2 regions of the Arthrobacter sp. NPDC057009 genome follow, and region 2 is predicted to be linked to the other one. Evidence: riboswitches for the same ligand, from Rfam matches in the RefSeq annotation. Region 2 holds a riboswitch; the other holds the start of a gene.
What was found. Region 2 has a riboswitch for glycine ahead of gcvP (aminomethyl-transferring glycine dehydrogenase). Riboswitches for the same ligand answer to the same signal wherever they lie in the genome.
Positions count from the first base shown of each region.

Region 1: another riboswitch for glycine. It lies ahead of cycA (D-serine/D-alanine/glycine transporter); the one in region 2 lies ahead of gcvP (aminomethyl-transferring glycine dehydrogenase).

Region 1 is NZ_JBHUSB010000009.1:92,430-106,819, reverse strand. It holds gene ACFTR6_RS11615 (ABC transporter substrate-binding protein) at 1-725, shown strand, start outside; gene ACFTR6_RS11610 (LLM class flavin-dependent oxidoreductase) at 722-1,888, shown strand; gene ACFTR6_RS11605 (DUF1684 domain-containing protein) at 1,866-2,729, shown strand; gene ACFTR6_RS11600 (LLM class flavin-dependent oxidoreductase) at 2,726-3,901, shown strand; gene ACFTR6_RS11595 (NtaA/DmoA family FMN-dependent monooxygenase) at 3,912-5,330, shown strand; gene ACFTR6_RS11590 (hypothetical protein) at 5,335-5,475, shown strand; gene ACFTR6_RS11585 (alpha/beta fold hydrolase) at 5,574-6,356, opposite strand; gene ACFTR6_RS11580 (methylenetetrahydrofolate reductase) at 6,500-7,312, opposite strand; gene purU (formyltetrahydrofolate deformylase) at 7,318-8,262, opposite strand; gene cycA (D-serine/D-alanine/glycine transporter) at 8,259-9,749, opposite strand; glycine riboswitch at 9,899-9,995, opposite strand; glycine riboswitch at 10,237-10,337, shown strand; gene gcvP (aminomethyl-transferring glycine dehydrogenase) at 10,488-13,340, shown strand; gene gcvT (glycine cleavage system aminomethyltransferase GcvT) at 13,351-14,390, shown strand, end outside.
Region 2 is NZ_JBHUSB010000005.1:9,618-24,007, reverse strand. It holds gene glyA (serine hydroxymethyltransferase) at 1-522, opposite strand, end outside; gene gcvH (glycine cleavage system protein GcvH) at 519-902, opposite strand; gene gcvT (glycine cleavage system aminomethyltransferase GcvT) at 1,569-2,717, opposite strand; gene gcvP (aminomethyl-transferring glycine dehydrogenase) at 2,784-5,651, opposite strand; glycine riboswitch at 5,838-5,936, opposite strand; gene ACFTR6_RS06875 (TetR/AcrR family transcriptional regulator) at 6,157-6,696, opposite strand; gene ACFTR6_RS06870 (MFS transporter) at 6,765-8,321, shown strand; gene ACFTR6_RS06865 (Dps family protein) at 8,459-8,938, opposite strand; gene ACFTR6_RS06860 (nitrilase-related carbon-nitrogen hydrolase) at 9,184-10,230, shown strand; gene ACFTR6_RS06855 (agmatine/peptidylarginine deiminase) at 10,242-11,252, shown strand; gene ACFTR6_RS06850 (APC family permease) at 11,265-12,827, shown strand; gene ACFTR6_RS06845 (hypothetical protein) at 12,925-13,473, opposite strand; gene ACFTR6_RS06840 (DUF4193 domain-containing protein) at 13,787-14,089, opposite strand; gene ACFTR6_RS06835 (hypothetical protein) at 14,346-14,390, shown strand, end outside.

The DNA.
Region 1 (14,390 bases), on a different contig from region 2:
CCTTCCACGCCACGGACGACAAGACGCCCATTGGCTCGGAGATTGACCTTGCGCAGCTGGTGGCCGACAAGCTGGGACTGGAGCTGGACATCCAGGTCACCTCGTGGGAGAACTGGCCCCTGAAAACCCAGTCCGGCGACTTCGAGGCCGTGTTCTCCAACGTGGGCATCAACAAGGAACGTGTGAAGCTGTTCGACTTCGCCACCTACCGCGCCGCCTACATGGGCTTCGAAGCGAAGAAGTCCTCGTCCTACAACATCCAGGGCGCGGACGACATCTCCGGCCTGAAGGTCTCCGTGGGCTCCGGCACCAACCAGGAGAAGATCCTGCTGGCGTGGAACAAGGAGCTCGAGGCCAAGGGCAAGGAACCCGCCAGCCTGCAGTACTACTCCTCCGACGCCGACACCATCCTGGCCCTGTCGTCCGGCCGGACGGACCTGAATATCGCGCCCTACCCCTCCACGGTCTACCGGGAGAACACGCGCGACGACCTCAAGGTGGTGGGCAAGGTCAACGCCGGCTGGCCGTCCGAGACCCTGGTGGCCGCCACCACGCTCAAGGGCAACGGCCTGGCACCGGCGGTCACCGAGGCGCTGAACTCCGTCATCAAGGACGGCTCCTACGCCAAGGTGCTGGACCGCTGGGGGCTGTCCGAGGAAGCCCTGCCGGAGTCCAAGACCGTGACCGAGGCCAACTTTGCGGGCACCCAGGGGACTTCCAAGTGAAGTTCCAGGTCCTCGACATCATCCCGCACCTGAAGAATCCGGTCACCGGGGACATCGTTTCCACCGCCGACCGGCTGAACCAGGTGGTGCAGACCGCCCAGCGCGCCGAGGAGCTCGGGTATGACAGCTTCTCCGTGGGCGAGCGCCATGCCGGCGAGTTCATCTCGTCCTCCCCCACCACGGTGCTCGCCGCCATCGCGGCGGTCACGTCCCGGATCCGGCTGCAGACCGGCGTCACTGTCCTGTCCGTCCTGGATCCGGTGCGCGTCGCGGAGGATTACGCCACGATTGACCAGCTCAGCCGCGGCCGGCTGGAACTGGTGATCGGCAAGGGCAACGAGGTGCTGCAGTACCCGCTCTTCGGCCTGGACCTGGCGGACCAGTGGGACCTGCTGGAGGAGAAGTACGCCCTGCTGCGCCGGCTCTGGCGCGAGGAGGACGTGACCTGGTCCGGCCGATTCCGTCCCGCGCTCACCGACCCGACCACCACTACTCCCCGCCCCTTCGGGGGGTCCCCCCGGATTTGGCACGGGTCTGCTACAACCAGGACCTCGGCGGCGCTGGCTGCACGCTGGGGCGATCCGCTGTTCACCGCCAACGCCATCCAGCCGCGGGAAAACTACAAGGTGCTCATCGACCACTACGTGGAGGAGTATGAGCGCCACGGCCACGACCCGCGGCACCGCTACCTGGGCTCGGGCAGCGGAGCCGGCGGCGTGTTTATCGCCGACACCACGCAGGAGGCCAAGCGCCAGTACGGCCCGGTATACGAGGGCCTCACGGCTGCGCGCAACGTGCCGGGGAACAACTCGCCGTTCCGGGACATCGACCACGCAGTGGCGGAGGGCCCTGCCCTGGTCGGCAGCCCGGAGCAGGTGATCGACAAGATCCTCAGCTACCACGAGCTGTACGGGCACGACCTGCAGTCCGTCTCGCTGCCCACCACGCTGCCCTTCGAGCAGCAGCTGGCGATCCTGGAGCGGTTCGCGCTCGAGGTGATCCCGGCCGTCCGCGCCGCAGCCCCCACCACCCTCTGGGAATCCGCGGATCCCTTCGGGGGCCGGCCCGGTTTCGCGGGAGCCACCGAACCGGACGCAGCCGCCGCCGTCAGCACCGACCACGACAACCACAGGAGCGACCTTGCCCACGTCTACGCGCACTGAATCGGATTCCAGCACAGCGGCCTTCACCGCCGAATGGGAACAGTGGCACGCCGCCCATGAGCGCCGCCGCGCCGATCCCCACGGCTTCCTCGCCGTCACCCACCTGCACTGGCTCGGAGCCGAACCCTCCCGGCTCGAAGGCGTTCCCGGCATCTGGAGCGTGAAGGACGACGCCGTGACTGTCGTTTTGGAGGCGGGCGAAAGCCTGCTGCGGGCCGGCAAGGAACTGAACAGCGGCGCGCCGAACGCTGAGGGCGGGATCGCCGTCGTCTTCGATCCGATCGCCGAACGTGAGGGAATCAACCTCACGGCGGGTCCCGCCGTCGTCGAACTCGCCAAGCGCGGCGGTGAGTACATCGTGCGGCCCCGGCACCCGGAGAACCCGCTGCTCAACGAGTACCGCGGCACGCCGGCCTACGCGCCGGACGCACGCTTCGCCGTCGAGGGTACGTACGTGCAGTTCGAGGAGCCCCGGCCCACCACCGTGGGGGCCGCCGTCGAGGGCATCGTGCACGTGTACGAAGCGCCCGGCGAGATCCGTTTCGAACTGGATGGCCAGGACCTCACGCTTACGGCCTTCAACGGCCACGGGCCGGGCACGCTGTCCGTGCTGTTCACTGACGCCACGTCCGGCAAGACCACCTACGGGGCGAACCGTTCGCTCACGGTGGGTACACCCGACGCGGACGGCCGCGTAATCCTGGATTTCAACCGCGCGGTGAACCTGCCGTGCGCCTACACCGACCTCGCCACCTGCCCGCTGCCGCCGGCCGAAAACCGCCTTGGGGTGGCGATCGAAGCAGGCGAACAGATCCCCCACGAAAGGCAGGCCGGCCAGTGAGCGCCGCATTTACCACCGCACCCCGTGGCTTCCTCGCCCTGGAGCTCGACGGCGACGGCGCCCACCCCGCTGCCTGGCGCAAGGCCCGGCATGCCCCCGCCGAACTGCTCGACGGGACCCGGGTCCGCGCCACGGTACTGGCCGCCGAGTCGGCCGGGTTCCACGTGGCGACATTCGCGGACGGATCACTGCCGGCCGCCTCTTCCGATGCCGGTGGCCGCGACATCCCCGGCCGGCTGAACGCCCTGCAGCGGGCCGCCTTCGCCGGGCCCGTCACCGGCTCCATCGTGCTGGTCCCCGAGGTGGACACCGTCTACACGGAGCCGTTCCACATCTCGACGCAGCTGGCCAGCCTGGACTATGTGTCCGGCGGCCGGGCGGGCTGGCTGGTGGCGGCATCGGACAAGGTTGCGGATGCTGCCGCTGTTGGACGGTCCCATGTTTCCGGCGAGGGGCTGGGCCGGGAGGCTGCCGACTCCGTCGAGGTCAGCCGCCGGCTCTGGGACTCCTGGGAGGACGACGCCGTGATCCGGGACGTCGCCACCGGGCGGTACATCGACGTCGACAAGCTGCACTATGTTGATTTCAAGAGCGTTGACTTTGAAACCGGGGCCGGCTACTCCGTCAAGGGGCCGTCCATCATTCCCCGGCCGCTGCAGGGCCAGTTGCCGGTCCTTGTACCGGCGGGCCTGTTGAATGCGGACCAGCTGTCAGCCGGGGCGGCGGACGCCGTGCTTGTTTCAGCGCCTACGCCGCAGCTGCTGGCCGGGGAGGCTGCCGAGGCCCGTGCCGCCGCTCCCGGGGCAGCCATCATCGCGGAGCTCGACGTCGTCCTCGACGCCCGCGGGCAGAGCGCCGCCGGGCGGCTCGCCGAGCTGGATGCGCACAGCCCGTGGCAGAGCAGCCGTGCACGGTTCGTTGGCAGCGCGGCGGAACTCACGCGGCTGCTGGCATCCGTTCTGGAAACTGCCGACGGCGTGCGCCTGCACCCTGCGGTGCTGGACGTGGACCTGGAGGAGCTGGCCCAGCTGGTGCTTCCCGCCCTCCGCCGCCGGGGCCTGTTGGCAACCCCGCAGCCCGGCTCCACGTTCCGCGACCTGTTGGGCCTGCAGCGCCCTGCCAGCCGGTATGCCGCTGCCACCATATCCGCTAGCTCCGCGGCCGATCACTAGGGAGAAACCCATGACAGACACACACATCGGCAACGGCTTCGTGCCCTCCGGCCAGCTGCAGCTGGGCGTTTTCTTCCAGGGCGTTAATTCAGGCACCGTCTGGAAGTCGGCCGAATCGGGATCACAGACGGACTTCGAATCTTTCCGCCGCATCGCCCAGACCGCGGAGCGGGGCCTGTTCGCCGCGTTCTTCCTCGGCGAGGGACTGCGGCTGCGGGAGCACCTCGGCCGCCCGCACGCCCTGGACGTCGCCGGCCGGCCGGACGCACAGACCATGCTGGCCGCACTGGCTTCCGTGACCAGCAGCATCGGGCTGGTGGCCACGCAGAACACCACCTACAACGACCCCGCGGATCTCGCCCACCGGCTCGCCTCGCTGGATCTGCTCTCCGGCGGCCGTGCGGCGTGGAATGTGGTCACCACGGACAACGCCTGGACCGGCGCGAACTTCCGCCGCGGCGGCTACCTGGACCACGCCGACCGGTACGTCCACGCCGAAGCGTTCGTCACCACGGCCAAGCGGATCTGGGACTCCTGGGCGGACGGCGCCATCGCTTCGAGCCCTGCCGCTGCCGCCTGGGCCGCGCCGGGTTCGGCCCGGCCCGTGCACCACGAGGGCAAGCACTACACGGTGGACTACGTTCCCCGGCTGCCGCGCAGCGCCCAGTACCGTCCGGTGCTGTTCCAGGCCGGCGACTCGCCAGAAGGCCGCGACTTCGCGGCCCGGCAGGCCGACGTCATCTTCTCTGCGCACCCGAAGCTCGACGACGCCCTGGGCTTCCGCCGCGACATCGTCCAGCGCACGGTCAATGCCGGCCGCTGTGCAAACGACGTCAAGATCATGCCCGCGAGCGAGTTCATCCTTGCGGCCACGCCGGAGGAGGCACTCGAGAAGAAGAACTGGGTGCGGAGCCTGCAGATCGGGCCCGAACAGGCCGTCGCCTACCTCGAACAGTTCTGGGGCCGCGAGCTGCAGGAATTCGATCCGGACGGCCCGCTGCCGGAGATCGATCCCGTGGTGGAGGAGACCTCCGAGACTCGCGGCAGCGGTTTCCACGGCGCCAACGCGAAGCAGCTGGCGGATCAGTGGCGCGCTGAAGCCAAGGACAAGGGCCTCAGCATCCGGCAGTTCGTCTCCGCCCGGACGAGCCGCGGGGACTCCAGCTTCACGGGATCCTATACCGAGGTGGCGGACCGCCTGGCGGAGTATGCCCGCACAGGTGCAGTGGACGGCTTCAACATCTCGCCGTGGCTGATCCCCACCGGCCTGGACGACATCGTCAACCGCCTCGTCCCGGAGCTGCAGGAGCGCGGCGTCTACCCCACCGGGTACGCCGGGTCTACGCTGCGCGAGAACCTCGGGCTGGCGACTCCCGTCCGGCAGGCTGACGCGGCTGTGGGGAACACCGCCGTCGGTCTGGAAGTCTAGGCTCGTGGACGGCGGCCGTGGCGGTGAAGACCGGGTTGTTGAAGGCAGCGTTGTTGAACAGCGGGGGTCGGACCACGGCGGGTCGGTCAACAACGGGGCAGACACCATCCGGCTCCAGCTGACCGTCCGGGAACTGCTCCTGTAACAACCCCATCGATTGCTCCATAGGTGCCCTTTTCGAACCTCATAACGGCACCTGTGGAGCAGTCGATCGGTGCTTAAACTCAGGGGGACCCGGCTTCGTCAGGTGGCCACGAGTGACAGGAAATCCTCAATCCATGTCTGCACTCGGCCGTCGTCCAGGTGCAGTCCGTGCCTGCCGCCGTCGACCTTTATCAGCTGCGCGCCCGGAATCCGTTCCGCCATCGCGACGGCGTTCGCAGCAGGCGCCAGGGCATCCTCGCTGCCGTGGATGATCAGGACCGGGGCCTGGATTTGCGCAAGAACATCCCACGCGTCATGCAGCCGGCTTGCCCTGAAGTGCCTGCTCTTGACCGCAGCGGAGGCCTGCACCCGAAAGAACGCGGCTACAACCCCGGGATTTTGCTCCACAAAGGCGGGGCTGACGAACAGCGGCGCCATGCGTGCGGGGTCACCGCTGGTGAGTGCGGCAGTGGCGGCAGCGCTCCGGCCCGGTCCCCTGGCGTCGCCGGCACTTGTTGCGGCCAGGACGAGCGACGCCACCCGGGCGGGGAAGTCCACTGCCATCCACTGCGCAGCGCGGCCACCCATCGAGTGCCCATAAACATGGGCCCTGTGGACGCCGGCCGCATCCAGAACGGCCATGGCGTCCGCCGCAAAGGCACGCGTGGTGTAGTTTTCCGCGCCGCCTTCCGAGCTGGCGCCGATTCCACGGTGGTCGAAACGGATGACCCGGAACGAACGGGCCAGGCCAGGCACCACCGGGTCCCAGCCGGCCATTCCCGTCGCCTGCCCCGCCACAAGCAGCAGCGGTTCGCCGCGGCCTTCCTCCGTCCAGGCAAGCTCCGCCCCGTCGGGGGTCACGGCCTTTTTCAACGGGGTCACCTGTCCAATGTACCCGCAGGGCGTTGGCCCGAGGATAGGGCAGTGTACGATTGGACCGCCAAAGCGCGAACGTACACTTGTGGCCCCATTTCACCGCGGAAATGGGGCCACAAGTGTACGTTCGCGCTGTTGGAGTGCTTGGTTCAGGAGGCGTTGGCTCCTGCCGGGAGGTTCCAGGCCGTCAGGGGCTGGGTTTCGACGTTGTTGAAGGTGTAGAGGTGGATGCCCGCGAGTGCAGGTTCCGTGGCAGCCAGTTCCGAGACCAGGGACGTGGATGAGTAGCTCCCGGCGTTCAGGAGCCGGCGCGCGAGCGGTCCCTTGCGGTTCAGGAACTTCAGCGACGGACCAACCCCGATCTTCGTGGCCAGCGAGATCAGCTTGGCCCGGGGAACGGCCCCGGCCACTCCCGCCCAGATGGGAAGGTCAACGCCCTCGCGGCGGAGCAGTTCGGCGTACCAGCCGATCCTGGTGGCCGAAAAGCACATCTGGGTGACCACGCTCGAGGCCAGATGCTGCTTTTCGAGCAGCGCATCAAGCATGTGCAGTTCGTTGTGCTTCGGATGGCCTTCCGGATATCCGGCCACGCCGATGGCCACGCTTCCGCCGGTCAGTTCGGCAATGTCCTCCATGAGCCGGAGGCTGTTGCCATAGGGACCGGCGGCTTCCACGGCATCGCCACCGATCGCGAAAACCTCGGTGATTCCCGCGGCCTCGCACTCGCGTAGCAGGCCCGCCAGCTGGGTCCGGCTGCTGAGGCCCCGGGCGGCCAGGTGGGGAATCACGTTGTAGCCGAGCCCGCCCAGCTGCACGGCGGCCCGCACGGTGGCCTCCGGCCCGTGGTGCGGCAAACAGGTCACCGTCAGCGTGGATCCGGCAGGAACGTGCGCCTGGACGTCGCGGATGATGCCGTCCGTGGGAATGATCTCCAGACGCACCGGCAAGTGGTTGAATCGCACGTTTGTCACCGCAGGATGACCGTCCGGTTCCCGGACAGGATGATTCTTCCTTCGGCGTGCCAACGCACAGCGTTCGTCAGGGCCTTGCACTCCGCGTCCTTGCCCACGGACACCAGGTCCGCGGGGGTGTAGGTGTGGTCGACCTCGATCACCTGCTGCGCGATGATCGGCCCCTCGTCAAGCTCTGAATTGACGTAGTGCGCCGTGGCGCCGACCGTCTTCACCCCGCGCTCATGCGCCTGGTGGTAGGGCTTTGCGCCCTTGAAGCTGGGCAGGAACGAGTGGTGGATGTTGATGGCCCTGCCGGCGAGCCGGGCGGTGGCCGAGTCACTGAGGACCTGCATGTAGCGGGCCAGGACCACCAGTTCGACGTCGAGCGCCTCCACGAGTTCCAGCAGGGCGCCTTCCGCTTCGGGCTTGGTGGCCGCTGTCACGGGGACGTGGTGGAACGGGATTCCGTGCCAGGCCGCGAGCCCCTCCAGGTCCGGGTGGTTGGACACCACGGCTGCAATCTCCACAGGAAGTTCGCCGCTGCGGGCGCGGGCCAGCAGGTCGTTGAGGCAGTGGTCGTATTTGGACACCATCACCAGGATGCGCTGCTTGCGGTCGTGCCGCTCCAGGCGCCAGTCCATGCCCCATTGCCCTGCCAGCGGCGCGAAGCGTTCGCGGAGCTGTTCGACGGCGGTGATGTCGACGGCGGCAGTGTCACCCGGGGCGGCGGTGGAGGCGAAGTGCACCCGCATGAAGAAGTGTCCCGCGCTCCGGTCACCGAACTGCTTGAGGTCCACGATGTAGCACTCCTGCTTGAGCAGGAAATCCGCGACCGACTGGACGATCCCCAGCGAATCCGGGCAGGAGAAGGTGAGCACAAACTCTCCGGCTCCGGGCCCGCGGGACTGGGCCGCCGCCGTCGGGCCCGCCGCCGTCCGCTTTTCCTCGGTGCTGATCATCCCTGGACGCTCTCTTTCTCCTGCTGCCGGCTGTCCGCAACCTCGCGGGCGGCGTTTTCCTCGGCGCGCAGCTCGTCCTGGAAGGCCTCGTAGCGGGCAATGTGGGCAGGCCGGCGGCGCAGCACCAGCCAGGCAGCACCGAGGAGGACGAACCAGACCGGTGTGACCAGCAGGGCGGCCAGCGTGTCAGGTTGAGTGGTGAGGGTCCACAGCACAAAGCCGAAGAACGCGAAGACCGCCCACACCATGGGAATGCCGCCAGGCATCTTGAACTTGGAGGCGGTGTGCAGATGCGGGCGCCGGCGGCGGAAGGCGATGTAGCTGGCGAGGATGATCGACCAGACGAAGACGAAGCAGACGGCAGAGACGGTGGTGACCATGTCGAACGCCTTGCCCACGTCCTGCCCGGCGTACATGAGCACCACACCGGAGAGCAGCAGCACGCAGGACAGGAACAGGGCGTTGTTGGGTACCTTCCGGCGGGACAGGCTGCTGAAGACGGCTGGCGCATCCCCTTCCTCGGCCAGGCCGTAGACCATGCGCGAGGTGGAGTAGATGCCGGAGTTGGCCGAGGACATTGCCGAGGACAGGACCACGAGGTTGACCACCGTGGCAGCCGCCCCGAGGCCGGCCAGCGAGAACATGGCGATGAACGGGCTGTGGCCGGCCGCGAACTGGGTCCAGGGCGTGACGGACATCAGGATGATGAGGGCGCCCACGTAGAAGAGCAGCACGCGCACCGGAATGGAGTTGATGGCCTTGGGCAGGTTCCTCTCCGGGTTCTTGGCCTCGGCGGCCGTGGTGCCCACGAGTTCGATGCCCACGAACGCGAACACGGCGATCTGGAAGCCGGCCACGAAGCCCATGAATTCATTGGGGAAGAAGCCGCCGTGGCTCCACAGGTTGGTGAAGCTGGCCTGCCCGGAGTCGCTCTGGAAACCGGTGAAGATCATGAACATGCCCACGATGATCAGGGCAGCGATGGCGATGATCTTGATGAGGGCGAACCAGAATTCGGTTTCGCCGAAGGCCTTGACGGTGGTGAGGTTCAGCAGCAGCAGGATGGCCACGGTGGCCAGGCCGGGGATCCAGAGCGGCAGTCCCGGCCAGAGTTCACGGGAGTACCCTGCGATCGCGATGACGTCCGCAATTCCCGTGATCACCCAGCAGAACCAGTAGGTCCAGCCGGTGAAAAAGCCGGCCCAGGGGCCCAGCAGGTCGGCGGCGAAATCGCTGAAGGATTTGTAGTTGAGGTTGCTCAGCAGCAGTTCGCCCATGGCCCGCATGACGAAGAACAGCATGAAGCCGATGATCATGTACACGAAGATCACCGACGGCCCGGCCGCGGAAATGGTTTTGCCGGAACCCATGAACAGGCCGGTGCCGATGGCGCCGCCAATGGCAATCAGCTGGATGTGGCGGTTGCTCAGCTGCCGTTCCAGTCGCGGAGCTTCCCCGGCCGGGGACGCAGGAGGGTGAATCGTCATAAGGAACTCCATTGTTCAAGTGGCACCAAATGGCCACACTGACAGGGTTCCTCCCCGCTCTGTACTGGACCTGAGAGATTCCGCGGACATGGTTGACCGCTTTGCACCTTCGGTGAGCCCGGGCACGCCAGGCTGCTTTTCAGAGTTGCCTCGCCGCGGCGGTACGTGGGCCTGAGAGTTTCCTGGGGAGGGTTTGCTCCTACGGCGCCCGCTGATGTACCGGCAGGGCTCTCCCGCCGCAGATCGTAAGCATTTTCAGTTATGGAAGCGAGGGCCGCGGTCCTGCCCTGGAAGCCCGGTCCGTGCCGGTCAGCCCAGTCCCGCTAGCCACCGGGTTCAGTGTGGTCTCGGTCACGAAGAATTGTCAAACCCGGCTCCCCGAGGCCTTCACGGTCCTCGCCGCGGAGGCTTGGCCCGACCGCGTTTTGGCATTCGCCGCCCAGTGCTGTACTGTGTGAGCCGAATCACCCACATCTTCATAGCCTTTCGAACCGTGGCGGGAGAGTCCTCCCAGTCATGCACCGGGCAGGCGCCGTAGGAGCAAATCCTCCCCAGGAATCTCTCAGGCCCCAGTACCGCCGCGGCGAGGCAACTCTGGAAAGCAGCCAAGCATTGTTTGGCTCACCGACGGTGCAAGCGGACACCCGTGTCCGCGGAATCTCTCAGGTCCAATACAGAGCGGGGAGGAACCCAAATCCATGCCGTGCCACCCGTGGCCGGCCAGACCTGGAGTTCCTCATGACGATTCAATCGCTTCCGTCAACGTTTGCTGACCGGCATATCGGCGCCCGCCGCCAGGCCGACATCGACACCATGCTCAAGCACGTTGGCTATGACACGGTCGACGGCCTGGTTGACGCCGCCGTTCCGGCCTCCATCCGCCAGGAAAACGCGCTGCGCCTCACCGCGGCCCTCAGCGAAGTTGAGGTCCTGGCCGAGCTTCGCCGGCTTGCGGCCAAGAACAAGACCGCCGTGCAGATGATCGGCCAGGGCTACTACGACACCGTGACGCCGCCGGTGATCCGCCGCAACATCCTCGAGGCCCCCGCCTGGTACACCGCGTACACGCCATACCAGCCGGAGATCTCCCAGGGCCGGCTCGAGGCGCTGCTGAACTTCCAGACCATGGTCCAGGACCTGACCGGGCTGCCTATCGCCAACGCTTCCCTGCTGGACGAAGCCACCGCCGTGGCCGAGGCCGTGCTGCTGATGCGCCGCGCCAACAAGAAGAACGAGGGCAAGACCGTCCTGGACGCGGACTGCCTCCCCCAGACCATCGCGATCGTGAAGGGCCGCGCCGAGGCGCTTGGCTTCGAGGTGGAGGTCGCTGACCTCGCCCAGGGACTGCCCGACGGCGACATCAACGGCGTCGTGCTCCAGCAGCCCGGCGTTTCGGGCCGGGTGTTCGACCACTCCGGTGTGATCGCCGCCGCCAAGGAGCGCGGCGCGCTGGTGACCGTGGCCGCGGACCTGCTGGCCCTGACCCTCATCACGCCTCCCGGCGAGCAGGGGGCCGACATCGCCGTCGGCACCGCCCAGCGCTTCGGTGTCCCGCTGTTCTTCGGGGGCCCGCACGCTGCCTACATCGCCGTCCGCACCGGCATGGAGCGCACCCTTCCCGGCCGCATCGTCGGCGTTTCCAAGGACAACGCCGGAGCTCCCGCGTACCGGCTTGCCCTGCAGACCCGCGAGCAGCACATCCGCCGCGAGAAGGCCACGTCCAACATCTGCACCGCGCAGGCACTGCTGGCCATCGTGTCGTCCTTCTACGCCGTCTACCACGGCCCCGACGGACTGAAGGCGATCGCCGAGACCGTCCACCGCAACGCCCGCGTCTTGGCTACGGCACTGAAGACTGCCGGCCGCGAACTGGACAGCGAAACCTTCTTCGACACCCTCACCGTCCGCGTTCCGGGCAAGGCCGCCAAGGTCATCACCGCCGCGGAGGCCCGCGGCATCAACCTCCGCTTCATTGACGCGGACACCGTGGGCGTCTCCATCGATGAGACGACGACGGCGGCAACACTCTCCGCTGTTGCCGTCGCCTTCGGCGCGGGTCCGGTTGCGGACGCGGCGGGCTTTGAACTGCCTGAGGCCGTGCTGCGCACCTCGGACTTCCTGCAGCACCCGGTGTTCAACACGCACCGCTCCGAAACCCAGCTGCTGCGCTACATCCGCAGGCTCTCCGACCGCGACCTGGCACTGGACCGGACGATGATCCCGCTGGGCTCGTGCACCATGAAGCTGAACGCAACGGCCGAGATGGAAGCCATCTCCTGGCCGGAATTCGCCTCGATCCACCCGTTCGCACCGGACTCCCAGACCGCGGGCTGGCGCGAACTCATCGGCGGCTTGGAAGCCGACCTCGCCGAGATCACCGGCTACGACCAGGTCTCCATCCAGCCCAACGCCGGGTCGCAGGGTGAGCTGGCGGGTCTGCTGGCGATCCGCAGCTACCACCGCTCCCGCGGCGACCACCAGCGCAACGTCTGCCTCATCCCCGCCTCCGCGCACGGCACCAACGCGGCCTCGGCCGTGCTGGCCGGCATGAAAGTGGTCGTCGTGGCCACCGCCACCGACGGCACGATCAACCACACGGACCTGTACACCAAGATCGAGCAGTACCGGGACGTTCTCTCGGCGATCATGATCACCTACCCCTCCACCCACGGGGTGTACGACGGCGACGTCCGCGAAGTATGCGACGCCGTCCATGCCGCCGGCGGCCAGGTGTACGTCGATGGCGCGAACCTCAACGCGCTCGTCGGTCTGGCGCAGCCAGGCAAGTTCGGCGGGGATGTCTCGCACCTGAACCTGCACAAGACCTTCTGCATCCCGCACGGCGGCGGCGGACCCGGCGTCGGACCCGTCGCGGCCAAGGCCCACCTCGCCCCGTTCATGCCGGGCGACGCCACCAAGGCTTCTTCCGAGGGTGCCGTGGACGGACACGGCGTTGCGATCAGCGCGTCCCGGTTCGGCTCGGCCGGTGTCCTGCCGATCTCCTGGGCCTACGTGAAGCTCATGGGCGGCCAGGGCCTGACCGAGGCCACCAAGTCGGCCCTCCTCGCGGCAAACTACGTCGCGGCGCGGCTGGACGAGTACTTCCCCGTCCTTTACACCGGAGACAGCGGGCTCGTGGCGCACGAGTGCATCCTGGACCTGCGCGGCCTCACCGCCAAGACGGGCGTCACCGCCGAGGACGTGGCCAAGCGCCTGATCGACTTCGGCTTCCACGCACCCACGCTGGCGTTCCCGGTGGCCGGCACGCTGATGGTGGAGCCCACCGAGTCCGAGGACCTGGCCGAGATTGACCGGTTCATCGAGGCGATGATCACCATCCACGCCGAGATCCAGCAGGTCGCCAACGGTGACTTCACCCTGGAAAACTCGCCCCTTCGCAACGCACCCCACACGGCAGCCGCCGTCGTCAATTCCGACTGGAAGCGTTCGTACCCGCGCGAGCAGGCTGCATTCCCGGTGTCCTCGCTCCGGCAGGACAAGTACTTCCCGCCGGTGGGCCGGATCGACGGCGCCGCCGGTGACCGCAACCTTGTGTGCTCCTGCCCGCCCCTTTCCGAGTTCGAGAACTAAGGATTATCCAATGACCGAGAACTACACCGCCCTCTACGACCAGCACAAGAAGGCCGGCGCATCCTTCACCGACTTCGGCGGCTGGCAGATGCCGCTGAAGTACGAATCGGAACTGGCCGAACACCATGCGGTGCGCAACGCGGCCGGCCTGTTCGACCTCTCCCACATGGGTGAAGTCTGGGTCACCGGCCCCGATGCGGCCGCGTTCCTGGACTATGCCCTGGCTGGCAAGCTGTCCGCGATCGCCGACGGCAAGGCCAAGTACTCGCTGATCTGCGACGCCGACGGCGGGATCATCGACGACCTGATCTCTTACCGCCGGGCTGAGGACAAGTACCTCGTGGTGCCCAATGCGGGCAACGCAGCCAAAGTGGCCGCCGCCCTCGCCGAGCGCGCAGCGAACTTCGACGTCACCGTCGAGGATGCCTCTTCGGAGATTTCGCTGATCGCGGTGCAGGGTCCCAATGCGGAGGCGATCCTGCTGCAGCTCGTTCCGGCAGAACAGCACTCCCTGGTAACTGACCTGAAGTACTACGCGGCCGTTGAGGTCGGGATTGCGGTGGGCGGCAGCGTGCAGAACCTGCTGCTGGCCCGCACCGGATACACCGGCGAGGATGGCTTCGAGATTTACGTCCCCAACGCCGAGGCACCCCGGCTCTGGGAAGCGCTGCTTGAGGCGGGCGAAGGGCACGGGCTGGTCCCCGCCGGCCTCGCCGCCCGCGACTCGCTGCGCCTGGAGGCCGGCATGCCGCTTTACGGCAACGAGCTCTCCCTCCGGGTCAACGCCTACGCGGCCGGACTCGGTCCGGTGGTTTCCCTGGCCAAGGAAAGCGACTTCGTGGGCAAGGCGGCGCTGGCCGACCTCAAGGCAGCCGGCGTCGGTTCCACCATCGGGCAGAAGCTCGTGGGCCTCAAGGGCACCGGCCGCCGCGCCGCGCGCGGCCACTACCCGGTCCTCAAGGACGGCACCCTGATCGGTGAGGTCACGTCGGGCCAGCCCTCCCCCACCCTCGGCTACCCGGTGGCCATGGCCTACGTCGACGTCGAGCA
Region 2 (14,390 bases):
CATGTCGATCCGGTGGTCATCTTCACGGACCTGGTACGGGACCACGTTGTACAGCTTGCCGGAGAAGTTGATGCGCATACCGTGGGTCAGGTGCCCGCCGTGGGCCAGGTTCAGGCCCATGATGGTGTCGCCCGGCTTGATCAGCGCGTGCATCACCGAGGCGTTCGCCTGCGCACCGGAGTGCGGCTGCACGTTCGCGTATTCGGCACCGAACAGGGCCTTGACCCGGTCGATGGCAAGCTGCTCGATCACGTCAACGTGCTCGCAGCCGCCGTAGTAACGCTTGCCCGGGTAGCCCTCGGCGTACTTGTTGGTCAGCACCGAACCCTGCGCCTGCATCACCGCAGCCGCAGTGTGGTTTTCCGACGCAATCATCTCCAGACCGGAGCGCTGGCGGCCAAGTTCGTCGTCGATCTTCACCGCGATCTCCGGATCCAGCTCCGCGAGGTCAGCGTTCAGGCTCGGCGACACAACCTGCTCAAACGCAACTGTTTCTGTGCCTGCGGCACCTGCGCCGCTCACAGCTCGCCGCCGTTCGTGGACGCGTACTCCTCGGCCGACAGCAGCGGCCCCTCGGACTCTGCGGCCACCTTGAACAGCCAGCCGGCCCCGTACGGGTCGCTGTTGATCAGCGCGGGATCGGAAACGACGTCGTCATTGATCTCGACTACCTCACCGGTGACCGGGGCGTACAGGTCAGAGACCGACTTGGTCGACTCCACCTCGCCGCAGGTCTCCCCCGCGGTCACGGCCGAGCCGACCTCGGGCAGGTCAACGTAAACGATGTCGCCGAGGGCGTCAGTGGCCACGGCGGAAATGCCAATGGACACCACATTCCCGTCCCCGCGGGAAACCCATTCATGCTCGGCGGAATACTGCAGTTCAGCGGCAACTTTTGCCATGTGTTTTTTCCTAACTGTTGAAATCTGTTGTCTCGTACAGCGCGTAGCTTGGGTGGCGTGTGGGGGAACTCCTCCGCGCCCGGCTTGCGTGGCTTGGGTGGCGGCTGAGGGAACTCCTCCGCGTGCTGGGCCCACGCCGTCCGGGTTCACGGGCCGAGCTTGCGAGGCTAGGGGGACGGTGGGGAGCACGCTTCCGGAGACCCCTCACCCGCCGTTAGTCAGTTCAGTTCTCGGGGCCAACAGTTTCCCGGAGGAAACTACGGCGGTCCCGTGCTGGGAAAGCCGGGGTGCCGGTTCGCCAAGCTCAACCGCCAATGATCGAGCTTGGCGAGGGCATACCCCACCGGTCGGATTTCGGTAGGGCTCATCCGACGGCGGCCCCTCTCCAGCACCTTTGGCTTGCGAGGAGCGCGACAGCCTCAGCGTGTTCTGTCCCAACTGCTAAACCCGAGCTGAGTTGCCGGCCCCCTTAGGGGCTGGCATCCGGAAGCGTGCTCCCCACCGTCTCCCTAACCTCGCAAGCTCGGCCAGGGAACCCTGACGGCGTGGGCCCATTCGGGAGCGTCACGTCCGCTCAGCGGGCGTCTACGCGACCGAGCACGCGGAGGATGTTAGCCCCGACGGGGCCGGTGCCGGGAACGGCACTAGGGGGCAGGACTGGTTGGGCTACTTTGAGCGCTTGTAGAAAGGCAGTGCGACGACTTCGAACGGCTCCGCCTTGCCCCGCAGGTCGATGTCCAGGGCCGTGCCGGGTTCGGCGTAGGCGACGTCGACGTAGGCCATGGCGACCGGGTAGCCGAGGGTGGGGCTGGGCTGGCCGGAGGTCACTTCACCGACGACGTTGCCGTCCTTGAGGACCGGGTAGTGCCCGCGGCCGGCGCGGCGGCCCAGGCCCTTGAGGCCCACGAGCTTGCGGCCCGTGGTGGAGCCGGCCCCGGCTTCCTTCTTGGCTGCCAGCGCGGCCTTGCCCACGAAGTCGCCTTCCTTGGACAGCGCGACGACGGGGCCGAGGCCGGCGGCGAACGGGTCGCCCTCGAGGGAAAGCTCGTTGCCGTAGAGCGGCATGCCGGCCTCCAGACGGAGCGAATCACGGGAGGCAAGACCGGCAGGCGTCAGCTCACCCTCATCCGCGATGGCGACGATCGACTGCCAGAGGGCGGCGGCGCCGTCGTTCTCCACGAAGATCTCGAAGCCGTCCTCACCGGTGTAACCGGTGCGGGCCAGCAGCAGGTTCCGGCTGGCACCGCCCACCAGGAAGGGGACCTCGACGGCGGCGTAGTACTTCAGCCCGGTGACCAGCTCGTGCTGGGCGGCCGGGACCAGGCGCAGGAGGATTTCCTCGGCCTTGGGACCCTGCACGGCGACCAGCGATGTCTCGGCGGAGACGTCTTCGACAACGGCGTTGAAGCCGGCGCCCCGCTGCGCCAGTGCCTGGGCCACGACCTTGGCGTTGCCGGCGTTCGGGACCACGAGGAACCTGTCGTTGTCCTCAATGTCAGAGGGCCGCCGGTACACGATGAGGTCGTCGATGATGCCGCCGTCCTCGTTGCAGATCAGGGAGTACTTGGCCTTGCCGACGGCCATGGCGGAAATCTTGCCGGCCAGGGCGTAGTCCAGGAAGGCTGCGGCCTCGGGGCCGGTCACCCAGACTTCGCCCATGTGGGAGAGGTCGAAGATGCCGGCCGCATTGCGGACGGCGTGGTGCTCGGCCAGTTCGGAGCCGTACTTCAGGGGCATCTGCCAGCCGCCGAAGTCGGTGAAGGAGGCGCCAAGCTTCTTGTGCTCCTCGTAAAGGGCGGTGTAGTTCTCAGTCATTGAGGAATCCTTTGGGTGCCGGTGGGCAGGCCGAAGTACGGCTTCGGCCTGCCCACCATGGGAGCTTTAGTTTTCGAACGCTGCTGTGTTGTCCTCGAACGCTTCGAGAGGTGGGCAGGAGCAGACCAGGTTGCGGTCACCCGCTGCGCCGTCGATGCGGCCCACCGGCGGGAAGTACTTGTCCTGCTTGTGCGTGTGCCCGGGGAAGACGGCCTGCTCGCGCGGGTAGGCGCGGTCCCAGTCGGAGCTGATCGCGGCGGCCGCGGTGTGCGGTGCGTTGCGCAGCGGCGAGTTCTGGACCGTAAAGTCTCCGTTGGCCACCTGGTCGATCTCGCCGCGGATGGCGATCATGGCCTTGATGAACCGGTCGATTTCGCCCAGGTCCTCGGACTCGGTGGGCTCCACCATCAGCGTTCCCGCCACCGGGAACGCCAGCGTGGGCGCGTGGAAACCGTAGTCGATCAGCCGCTTGGCCACATCCTCGGCGGTGACGCCGGTCTTGGCCGTCAGTTCGCGCAGGTCCAGGATGCACTCGTGCGCCACAAGGCCGCCTTCGCCCGTGTAGAGCACGGGGAAGAAGTCGTTCAGGCTGGCCGCCACGTAGTTGGCTGCGAGCAGCGCAGACTTGGTGGCCTCGGTCAGGCCAGCCCCGCCCATGAGCTTCACGTACGCCCAGGAGATGGGCAGCACGCCCGCGGAGCCGAAGCGCGACGCGGAGATCGGGACGTCGTTGCCCTCCGTCCAGGTCGCCGCGTCGCCCGGCATGAACGGGGCGAGGTGGGCCTTGGCTGCGACGGGGCCGACGCCCGGTCCGCCGCCGCCGTGCGGGATGCAGAAGGTCTTGTGCAGGTTCAGGTGCGAGACGTCCCCGCCGAACTTGCCCGGCTGCGCCAGGCCCACCAGCGCGTTGAGGTTCGCGCCGTCCACGTACACCTGACCGCCGGCGGCATGCACGGCGTCGCATACTTCGCGGACATCGCCGTCGTATACCCCGTGCGTGGACGGGTACGTGATCATGATGCAGGAGAGCGCATCCTTGTTGGCCTCGATTTTCGCGTACAGGTCCCCGTGGTCGATCGTGCCGTCGGCGGCAGTGGCCACCACGACCACCTTCATGCCGGCCAGCACGGCCGAGGCCGCGTTGGTGCCGTGCGCGGATGCCGGGATCAGGCAGACGTTGCGCTGCTCATCACCGCGGGAGCGGTGGTACCCGCGGATCGCCAGCAGGCCCGCCAGCTCACCCTGCGACCCGGCGTTGGGCTGGATGGACACCTGGTCGTAGCCGGTGATCTCCGTCAGCTGCCCCTCAAGGTCAGCGATCAGTTCGCGCCAGCCCGCGGTCTGGGAGTCCGGGGCGAACGGGTGGATCGAGGCGAATTCCGGCCAGGAGATGGCCTCCATCTCAGCCGTCGCGTTCAACTTCATGGTGCACGAACCCAGCGGGATCATGGTCCGGTCCAAGGCAAGGTCGCGGTCGGAAAGCTTCCGGATGTAGCGCAGCAGCTGCGTTTCGGAGCGGTGCGTGTTGAACACCGGGTGCTGCAGGTACGCGGAGGAACGTTCGACGGCGGTCTCCAGTGCGAAACCGTCACCCGCCTCCACTGCCGTGGCACCAAAGGCGGCGAGAACGTCAGCGACAATGGCCGGCGTCGTGGTTTCATCCGTGGAGATGCCAACGGTGTCGTCGATGCTGCGGAGGTTGATGCCCTTCTGCTCGGCGGCGGCGACGATGGCGGCCGCCTTGCCCGGGACGGAGACCGTCACGGTGTCGAAGAAGCTGGTGTGGAGGACGTCCAGCCCGGCAGCCTTGAGCGACGCGGCGAGAGTCCTGGCGTGGCCGTGGGCGGTTTCGGCGATTGCCTTCAGACCCTCCGGTCCGTGGTACACGGCGTACATCGAGGCCACAATAGCCAGCAGCGCCTGCGCGGTGCAGATGTTGGAGGTAGCCTTCTCGCGGCGGATGTGCTGCTCGCGGGTCTGCAGGGCAAGCCGGTACGCGGGAGTTCCGGCGTTGTCCTTGGAAACGCCGACGATGCGGCCGGGAAGGGTGCGCTCCATGCCCGTGCGGACGGCGATGTAGGCGGCGTGCGGTCCGCCATAGAACAGCGGCACACCGAAGCGCTGGGCTGTGCCGACGGCGATATCGGCGCCCTGCTCGCCGGGAGGCGTGATGAGGGTCAGGGCCAGCAGGTCGGCGGCCACGGTCACCAGCGCGCCGCGCTCCTTGGCGGCGGCAATCACGCCCGAGTGGTCAAAGACCCGGCCCGAAACGCCGGGCTGCTGGAGCACGACACCGTTGATCTCGCCGTCGGGCAGCCCCTGGGCGAGGTCCGCGACCTCCACCTCGAAGCCGAGTGCCTCGGCACGGCCCTTCACGATCGCGATGGTCTGCGGCAGGCAGTCCGCGTCCAGGACGGTCTTGCCCTCGTTCTTCTTGTTGGCCCGGCGCATCAGCAGCACGGCCTCGGCCACGGCCGTGGCTTCGTCCAGCAGGGAAGCGTTGGCGATGGGCAGCCCGGTCAGGTCCTGGACCATGGTCTGGAAGTTCAGCAGCGCCTCGAGCCGGCCCTGGGAGATCTCCGGCTGGTACGGGGTGTACGCGGTGTACCAGGCGGGGGCCTCGAGGATGTTGCGGCGGATCACCGGCGGCGTCACGGTGTCGTAGTAACCCTGCCCGATCATCTGCACGGCAGTCTTGTTCTTCGCCGCGAGCTTCCGGAGTTCGGCGAGAGCTTCCACTTCGCTCAGCGCCGGGGCGAGCGCCAGCGGGGAGTCCTGGCGGATGTCGTTGGGCACTGCCGTATCAACCAGCGCGTCGACGGTGTCGTAGCCGACGGCCTTGAGCATGGCTTCGACGTCGGCCTGGCGGCGGGCGCCGATATGCCGGTCGACGAAGGACGAGGAGGCTGAACTAACGGTCAAAAGGAACTCCATGACTAAGGCGGCGCAGGGTACGCCACATTGATTCGGGTTCCTCCCCGCTCTGTATTGGACCTGAGAGATTCCGCGTTGCTGCGCCTTCGCACAGCCCCGCTTGCACCGTCGGTGAGCACAGCACGCCCTGAACCGTCCGCGCGGAGCGGAGCATTTCAGGGGCAGCCTGCTGCTCTCCAGAGTTGCCTTGCCGCGGCGGTACGTGGGCCTGAGAGATTCCTGGGGAGGTTTTGCTCCTACGGCGCCTGCTTGTACCTACTTGCAGGACTCTCCCGCCGCAGATCAAAGGCTTTATTAAGTTGGGCGGTGACAGCTGCCACCGAGCCTATTCTCCTACTCCGGGTTCGCGTCCGCAAACCGTGTCGGCGCAGGGTGAGGCATGACGGCCGGCCCCAGAACGAAAACGCCGGAAGGCCTCCCGTTCGCTGGAAATTTCCGGCGGCTTCGATGCGTTCCGACGGGTTCGCGTCCACAAACCGTGGCGGCAGCCCGGCCGCAAGCCGGCCTACCCCCGCAGCCGGTCAAGGGCGGCAAGGAGGCTTTCGACGTCCGCAGCCGTCTCGGACGGGGTCGCGGCGGGGCCAATGGACAGCATGGCGTTGAAGTAGAGCCCGTCACCCATGTACAAAACAGCCTTGGCCAGGCCCGGTCCGACATCGCGTGCGATCTCATCAAGCCACCGCTGCTGGATGTGGGCGAACCGGCGCCGCGTTTCCTCGTGGGCCACTTCGGCGAGCCGGGTGGCAGCCACGATGGCGCGGTCCAGCGGCGTATCGGCCCAGACCGATGACTTGATGAAGTAGGCGGCAGCACCCTCGGGAGCCGCTGCCATGGCCTGGGCATCCGCCTCGGCGAACTCATCCAGCCGGTCCAGCAGGACGCCGATCAGCGCCTCCTTGTTCGGAAAGTGGTACAGGAGCCCGCCCTTGGAGACGCCGGCGCGGGCGGCCACGGCGTCAAGTGTGGCAGCGCGCTCCCCCACCTCAATCAGGAGGGATTCGAAGGCATCGAGGACTGCGCCGCGCGCGACCGGTTTTCTGGGCATGGATTCCATCATGCCCGGTTCCGGCAAACAGGGTGATAACTATACCGTCCGGACGGTATAGTTATTTCATGACGATCCACTCGACCCTTAGCCCGAGGCTCACCGGCGGCAACGCGGCTGCACACAAGAGCCGCGACTGGTTCGCCCTGGCCCTGCTCATGTTCCCGGTCCTCCTGGTGGCCGTGGACAATACGGCACTGACGTTTGCCCTTCCCGCCATCGCGCGCAGCTTGGATCCCTCAGGCGTGGAGCTTTTGTGGGTGGTGGACGCCTACGCGCTGGTCCTTGCCGGGCTCCTTGTGGCAATGGGCAGCCTTGGCGACAAGATCGGACGCCGCCGCCTGCTCCTGGTCGGCATCTCGGGCTTTGCGGCCGTGTCCGCAGCGTCTGCGTTCGCACCGAGTGCCGAATGGCTCATCGCCGGCCGCGCAGCACTCGGGTTCTTCGGCGCGATGCTCATGCCGTCCACGCTGTCCCTGATCCGCAACATCTTCCAGGAACCGGGCAGGCGGAGGCTGGCCGTTGCCATCTGGGCGGCATGCTTCTCCGGGGGTGCAGCGCTGGGGCCGATCTTTGGCGGCTGGCTGGTGGAGCATTTCTGGTGGGGCGCAGTCCTGCTGGTGGCCGTGCCGATCATGCTGCCGCCGCTGGTCCTGGGCCGCTTCCTCATCCCCGAATCCAAGGATCCGAAGCCGGGACGGGTGGATGCCCCCAGCGTGGTGCTGTCGATGCTGACCATGGTGCCGGTGGTCTACGGCATCAAGGAACTGGCAACCCACGGCCCCGGCCTGGCCCCCTTCGCCGTCATGGCCTTCGGCATGGCCATGGGCTTCCTCTTCGTCCGACGCCAGCAGGCCCTGGCATCGCCACTGCTGGACCTGTCCCTGTTCGGGAACCCCGTGTTTAGCACGGCGATCACGGCAAACATCCTGTCGCTGTTCTCCTACAACGGCTTCATCCTGTTCCTGGCACAGCACCTGCAGCTGCTCGAAGGCATGTCACCATCGGAGTCCGGCACCGCCATGGTGCCCGCGCTTACGGCCATGGTGCTGGCGGGCCTGCTGGTGGTTCCGCTGGTGAGGAAGGTACGGCCCGGCTTTGTGGTGGCCGCGGGACTGGCGCTGAGCGCCACCGGCTACTGCCTGGTCACGTTCGGAAATCACGACGGCGGCCCCGCCACGCTGCTGGCCGCCCTCCTTCTCCTGGCCGTGGGTGTGGGAGCAGCCGAGACCATCTCGAACGACCTGATCCTGGGAGCAGCGCCGGCAGCGAAGTCCGGCGCAGCGGCAGCGATCTCCGAGACGGGCTACGAAGTGGGCTCACTCCTCGGCACGGCGGTGCTGGGATCCATCCTGACCGCGTCCTACCAGCAGCACCTCGCCCTGCCGGCAGTCATTGCGGAGACGGTCCCTGCAGCGGCGGCGGACAAGGCCGGGGAAACACTGGCCGGCGCGATGGAGCTCGCCGGATCGCTGCCGGCACCGCTGGCCGAGGCGCTGACGGCAGCAGCCCGGGCGTCCTTTGGCTCCGGCGTCCATATCACTGCGGCGATTGGGCTGGTACTGATGGCTGCCGCGTCGGTGCTGGCCGCCGTCGTACTTAGCCGCATCCCGCGCGCAAAGTAGCGGGCACCGCGAGAAGTAGTCGGGACCGCGCGAAGTAACGGGCACAAAGAAGTAGCGGACACAGAATCGGGCGGCCCCGGAGGAATCCCCCCAGGGCCGCCCATGACAACCGGCGCGGGCAATAACTGCCCGCGCGGCTACTTGCTGTCAGGCTGCGTGACGCTGGCCGTCGCCTTCATGTTCTCGGCGGCGGTCATCCACGCGAACTGCTCGAGCTTTTCGATGAAGGTGTGCAGCAGGTCTGCGGTGGTGGGGTCTTCCTCATCCACCTCGTCATGGACCTTGCGCATGGTGCCCACGGCCGCTTCCAGCGCGGCCACAATGCGGTCGATCGCATCCTTGGTGTTGATGAGCCCCTCCGGGAACTGGGGAAGGTTCGTCGACTTGGCCACGGTGGTGCTGCGTCCGTCCGGCAGGGCATGCAGGGCGCGCATCCGTTCGGCCATGTCGTCGGCAAAGAGCCGGGCGGCGGTGACGATTTCATCCAGCTGGAGGTGCAGATCCCGGAAGTTGGTTCCAACGATGTTCCAGTGCGCCTGCTTGCCCTGGATGTGCAGTTCGATCAGGTCCGTCAGGACGGCCTGCATGTTGTTGGTCAGTGTCGGTGAAGCCTTCATGAATCCTCCTCGAATGGTCCAGTGCTTTCGACGCTACCGCAGGCGCTCCAGCACGGGGAGCAGCGGAGTGCGAATTTCACGATCAGCTTACTTACTAATTTTCCGGGCACCAACTTCCGGTCGCGAGCGGGCAGGGTCATAAATGATCGGCATTCAAATAACCCTTGCCACGCCACGGACGCACGTGCATACTAAATGAACGTCATTCATTTAGTGACGGTCGTCTCACTGGAGTAATCATCATCATGATCGAAATAACCTGCCCCAACGCGCCTGCTTCGCTCGCCCGGACAGCGCCGTCCGGACGTCCTTCCTTGAGGGTGGGCGTCGTACAGCACCGCTGGCACAGCAGCGCCGCCGCACTCCGTGCAGAGCTCAACGACGGCATCGACCGTGCCGCCCGGCTGGGTGCCACCATGGTGTTCCTGCCCGAGCTCACCCTCTCCCGCTACCCCGCCGACCAGGTTCCGGAGAACGACCTGGCGCTGCAGGGGCAGCACCGCCCCCGCCCCTCCGACGCCGCCGAGGACCTGCTGACCGGCCCCACCTTCCGCTTCGCGGCCGAGGCCGCCCGCCGGAACGGCATCAGTGTGCACGCCTCGCTCTACCAGCGGGCCGCCAACCCGGACGGCTCCGACGACGGGCTGGGCCTGAACACCTCCATCCTGGTCTCGCCGTCCGGCGAACTCCTGGCCCGCACCCACAAGCTGCACATCCCGGTGACCGCCGGATACTACGAGGACAAGTTCTTCCGCCAGGGTCCCGCCGCGGAGGATGCCTACCAGGTTCATGCCCCGGCTGAACTCGGCGGTGCCCGGCTGGGCATGCCCACCTGCTGGGACGAGTGGTTCCCCGAGCTGGCGCGCATGTACTCACTCGGCGGCGCCGAACTGCTCGTCTACCCGACGGCGATCGGTTCCGAGCCGCTGTTCCCGGACTTTGACACCCAGCCGCTCTGGCAGCAGGTCATCGTGGGCAACGGCATCGCCAACGGCCTGTTCATGGTGGTCCCGAACCGCTGGGGCCAGGAGGGCAGCCTGAACTTCTATGGCTCCTCCTTCATCTCGGATCCCTACGGCCGCGTCCTGGTCCAGGCACCCCGGAACGAGTCGGCGGTCCTCGTGGCCGACCTCGACCTCGACCAGCGCAAGGACTGGCTGACGCTCTTCCCGTTCCTCACCACCCGCCGCCCGGACACCTATGCCCGGCTCACCGAGCCGGTCCGCCCCGGGGAGCCGTTCGGCACGCCTAATGCCCCGGCCGAGCTCGTCGAGGCCGGAGTGCAGGCGTGAGCACGTGGCGCATGCCGGCTGAAACGGCTCGCCAGGAGCGGCTCTGGATGGCCTTCCCCACCGGGGGCTACACCCTCGGGGACACCGCGGAGGCGGCGCATGCCGCCCGCTCCGTCTGGGCCGCCGTCGCGAACGCCGCCGTCGAGTTTGAACCGGTCACCATGGTGGTGGACCCGTCCGACGTCGGCACCGCCGCCCTCTACCTCTCCCCCGCCGTCGAGGTGCTGACGGCGGAACTCAACGACGCGTGGATGCGCGACATCGGCCCCACGTTTGTCCTGGACGGAAACGGGTCCGTGGGTGCTGTGGACTGGGTCTTCAACGGCTGGGGCGCACAGGACTGGGCGAGGTGGGACAAGGACTCACTGGTCGCCGCCGAGGTGGCCGGCCGGTCGGGCGCCCGGCACCTGGTCTCCGAGCTGGTCAACGAGGGCGGCGGAATCCAGGTGGACGGCGAAGGAACCGTGCTGGTCACCGAAACGGTGCAGCTGGATCCGGGCCGCAATCCCGGACTCAGCAAGGCCGACGTCGAGGCTGAACTGGCCAGGACCATCGGCGCCACCAAGGTGATCTGGCTGCCGCGCGGACTCACCCGGGATTCCCAGCGGTTCGGAACGCGCGGGCATGTGGACATCGTGGCCGCCATCCCGTCCCCGGGCACCCTGCTGGTCCATTCCCAGCAGAATCCTGCCCACCCGGACTATGAGGTGAGCCGCGGGATCATCAGCTTCCTGTCCTCCACGACCGACGCCGCCGGCCGGGAATGGAACATCATCGAAGTCCCGGCGCCCGTTGCCCTGACGGACCCGGAGGGCTTCGTGGACTACAGCTACATCAACCACGTTGTGGTCAACGGCGGAATCATCGCCTGCACGTTCTCCGACCCCAACGACGAAAAGGCGCTCCGCATCCTCGCGGACGCCTATCCCGGACGCAAAGTTGTGGGCATCGATGCCCGCGAACTTTTCGCCCGCGGCGGGGGGATCCACTGCATCACCCAGCAGCAGCCCGCTGCCATCTAGAAAGGGCCACTCATGAGCCAAACCACGCGTGAAAGCATCCAGCCGGGCGGGAAGAGCGCTTCCCCGGCCGGCGACGCAGCACACGGCATCACCCGGAAGGGCCTGAAGGGCGGGCAGCTGGGCCTGCTCGCCGTCGTCGTCCTGGGCATTTCCACGATCGCTCCGGCCTACACGCTGACCAGCGCGCTCGGTCCCACGGTGAACGAGGCGGGACTCCAGCTTCCGGTGATCTTCCTCATCGGCTTCATCCCCATGATCCTCGTATCGCTCGCCTACCGGGAGCTGAACGCTGACTCCCCGGACAGCGGCACCACCTTCACGTGGGTGACCAAGGCCTTCGGACCGTGGGTTGGCTGGATGGGCGGCTGGGGCCTGCTGGCCGCCAACATCATTGTGCTGTCCAACCTCGCCGGGGTGGCGGTGGACTTCTTCTACCTGTTCCTGGCACAGCTGACCGGGTCGCCGGAGCTGGCGGACCTTGCCGCCAACAAGCCGCTGAACGTGCTCACGTGCTTTGTGTTCGTGGCCCTGGCTGTATGGGTCAGCTACCGCGGCCTGCACACCACCAAGCTTGTCCAGTACGGGCTGGTGGGCTTCCAGCTGCTCGTGCTGGGCCTCTTCGTGGCCATGGCGTTCGCCAACTGGTCCACGTCCTCCACCGCCATCCCGTTCAGCTGGGACTGGTTCGACGTGACCAAGATCGAGACGTTCGGCCAGATCGCCGCGGGCATCTCACTGTCCATCTTCGTCTACTGGGGCTGGGACGTGTGCCTGACCGTCAACGAGGAAACGGCCAACGGGAAGAAGACCGCCGGCCTCGCCGGCACCCTGACCGCCGTCGTCGTCCTGGGCATCTACCTGCTGGTGACCATCGCCACCATGATGTTCGCCGGCGTGGGCGATACGGGGATCGGCCTGAACAACGAGGAAAACCACGCGAACGTCTTCACCGCCCTGGCCTCGCCCATCATGGGCCCGTTCGCCATCCTGATGTCCCTGGCGGTCCTGTCCAGTTCGGCGGCATCGCTGCAGTCGACGTTCACCTCGCCCTCGCGCAGCCTGCTCGCGATGGCCCACTACGGCGCCCTGCCCCGGCCGTTCAGCCACATGAGCAAGAAGTTTTCGACGCCGGGCTTCGCCACGATCGCGGCCGGCGTGCTGTCCGCCGGGTTCTACGCCGTGATGCATGTGGTGAGCGAGAACGTCCTGAACGACACCATCCTCGCCCTGGGCCTGATGATCTGCTTCTACTACGGACTGACCGCCTTTGCCTGCGCCTGGTACTTCCGCGGCAGCGTCTTCAGCAGCGCCCGCAACTTCGTGCTGCGGCTGCTGTGCCCGCTGCTGGGCGGCATTGGCCTGACGGTGGTCTTCCTGCAGACCGCCATCGACAGCTGGGCGCCTGAGTTCGGCAGCGGTTCGGAGATCTTCGGCGTGGGGCTCGTGTTCGTGCTCGGAGTGGGGATCCTCGCCTTGGGAATCGTCTTCATGCTGGTGATGGCACGGCTGCAGCCCGGCTACTTCCGCGGAGACACCATCCGCAGGGACACCCCGGCGCTGGTGGTTCCCGAGTAGCAGCCTGCTTCATCCTGCAACAGCGGCGGTGCCCCGCCTCCCGGACCATACAGGTCCCGGGAGGCGGGGCACCGCTGTTTTAATGGGCGCGGGCATCTCACCAGTAGTGCGCAACGTCGACGACGAGCCGTGAGCCCGAGCCGGGACCGTCCAGCGTGAACACCCTGAACGGCAGCCGGGCGCGGACGCCCAGGCCAAGGGTGGTATAGCCCTCAAAGCTGCCGGCCCAGGCCACCTGCCGGAACGTGTGGTAGCCGGACACGTTGGTCACCTCGGACCGGTTGGCCGGGATGAACGTGGCCTTGCCGGTGGCGTTGTCATAGGCCGGCGAGTTGATGGTGAGCTGCAGGAAGGCGCCGCCGCGGAGCTTGACTGGCAGGCCGGACCCTTCCTGGGCAACTTGGGAAACGTAGCGGATGTTGTAGCCTTTGGCCTTGCCCCTGAGATCGATCACCAGGCGCTCGAAGCAACGGTGCTGGCCAGTGCGGACATTAGTGACGGCTGCCGTGCTCATGGTCTGGTCTGCCTTCGCCAGCGAGCCCCACACCTGCCCGCAGTAGGAGGCTGCCGAGGCAGAGCCCGGAGCCAACAGGCCCAGTCCAACAGCCAGCAGAATGACTGTGAACCAGGCGGGGATTTTTTTCATTTGGCCACCCCTTTCGAGTGAGCGATTGGATAGCTCCAGCGTAGGAGCGCCAAAAGCCCTAAACGAGGGATGTGGCCGGTTCGGGGCGCAACCGTTAATCTCGCAAAAAGCGGGTCACGGGGACGTAATTGCCGGGGTCTTTTTGAGGGCGTCGAGAGTCGTTTGTGGCCCTTTCTCCATGCTTCCGTTACCGCTCATAACGGGCCCTTTGCGGCCATAATGCGGGTGTGAGGAAAGCAGGACGCAAAATGCGAGGCGCCGGCCTCCCAAATGGGAGCCGGCGCCTCGCATGGCCATGCACAGTCGGGCTGTCTTAGCCTTCGCAGTCGTGGCAGTACTTCATGCCGTTCTTTTCCTTCGCCACCTGGGACCGGTGACGGACCAGGAAGCAGGAGCCGCAGGTGAATTCGTCGGACTGCTCGGGAACGACGATAACCGTCAGTTCCTCGTTGGAAAGATCGGCGCCCGGAAGGTCGATGCCCTCGGCGGTGTCATTCTCGTCGACGTCGATAACGGCGGTCTGGGCACCGCCGCCGCGGGACGCCTGGAGGGCCTCCAAAGATTCGGAGGGAGACTCTTCTTCTGTCTTGCGTGGGGCGTCGTAATCGGTAGCCATAGCGTTGTTCACTTTCGTTGCTGCACAGCGCCATTCAGGCACCTCAGTGAAGCAGTTTAGGTCATAAAGCAGCAACGTCAAGAATAGTGTGGCCAAAGCGACACTAATGGGTCTTTTCCGCCTGTTTCGGGGGCTTGCCGGGGGCTCCGGGCAGTTAAGTCTCAGGGCACTAAGGCACCCGGGCGACCACTGGCGGGCCCGCCGTCGTCGGTCTTAGCCTTGAGCTGTTCCTGGATCTGACCGCCGGAGGCACCACATGGCTACGAAACTGAACCGCAAGGCACTGGAGCATGCACGCAGC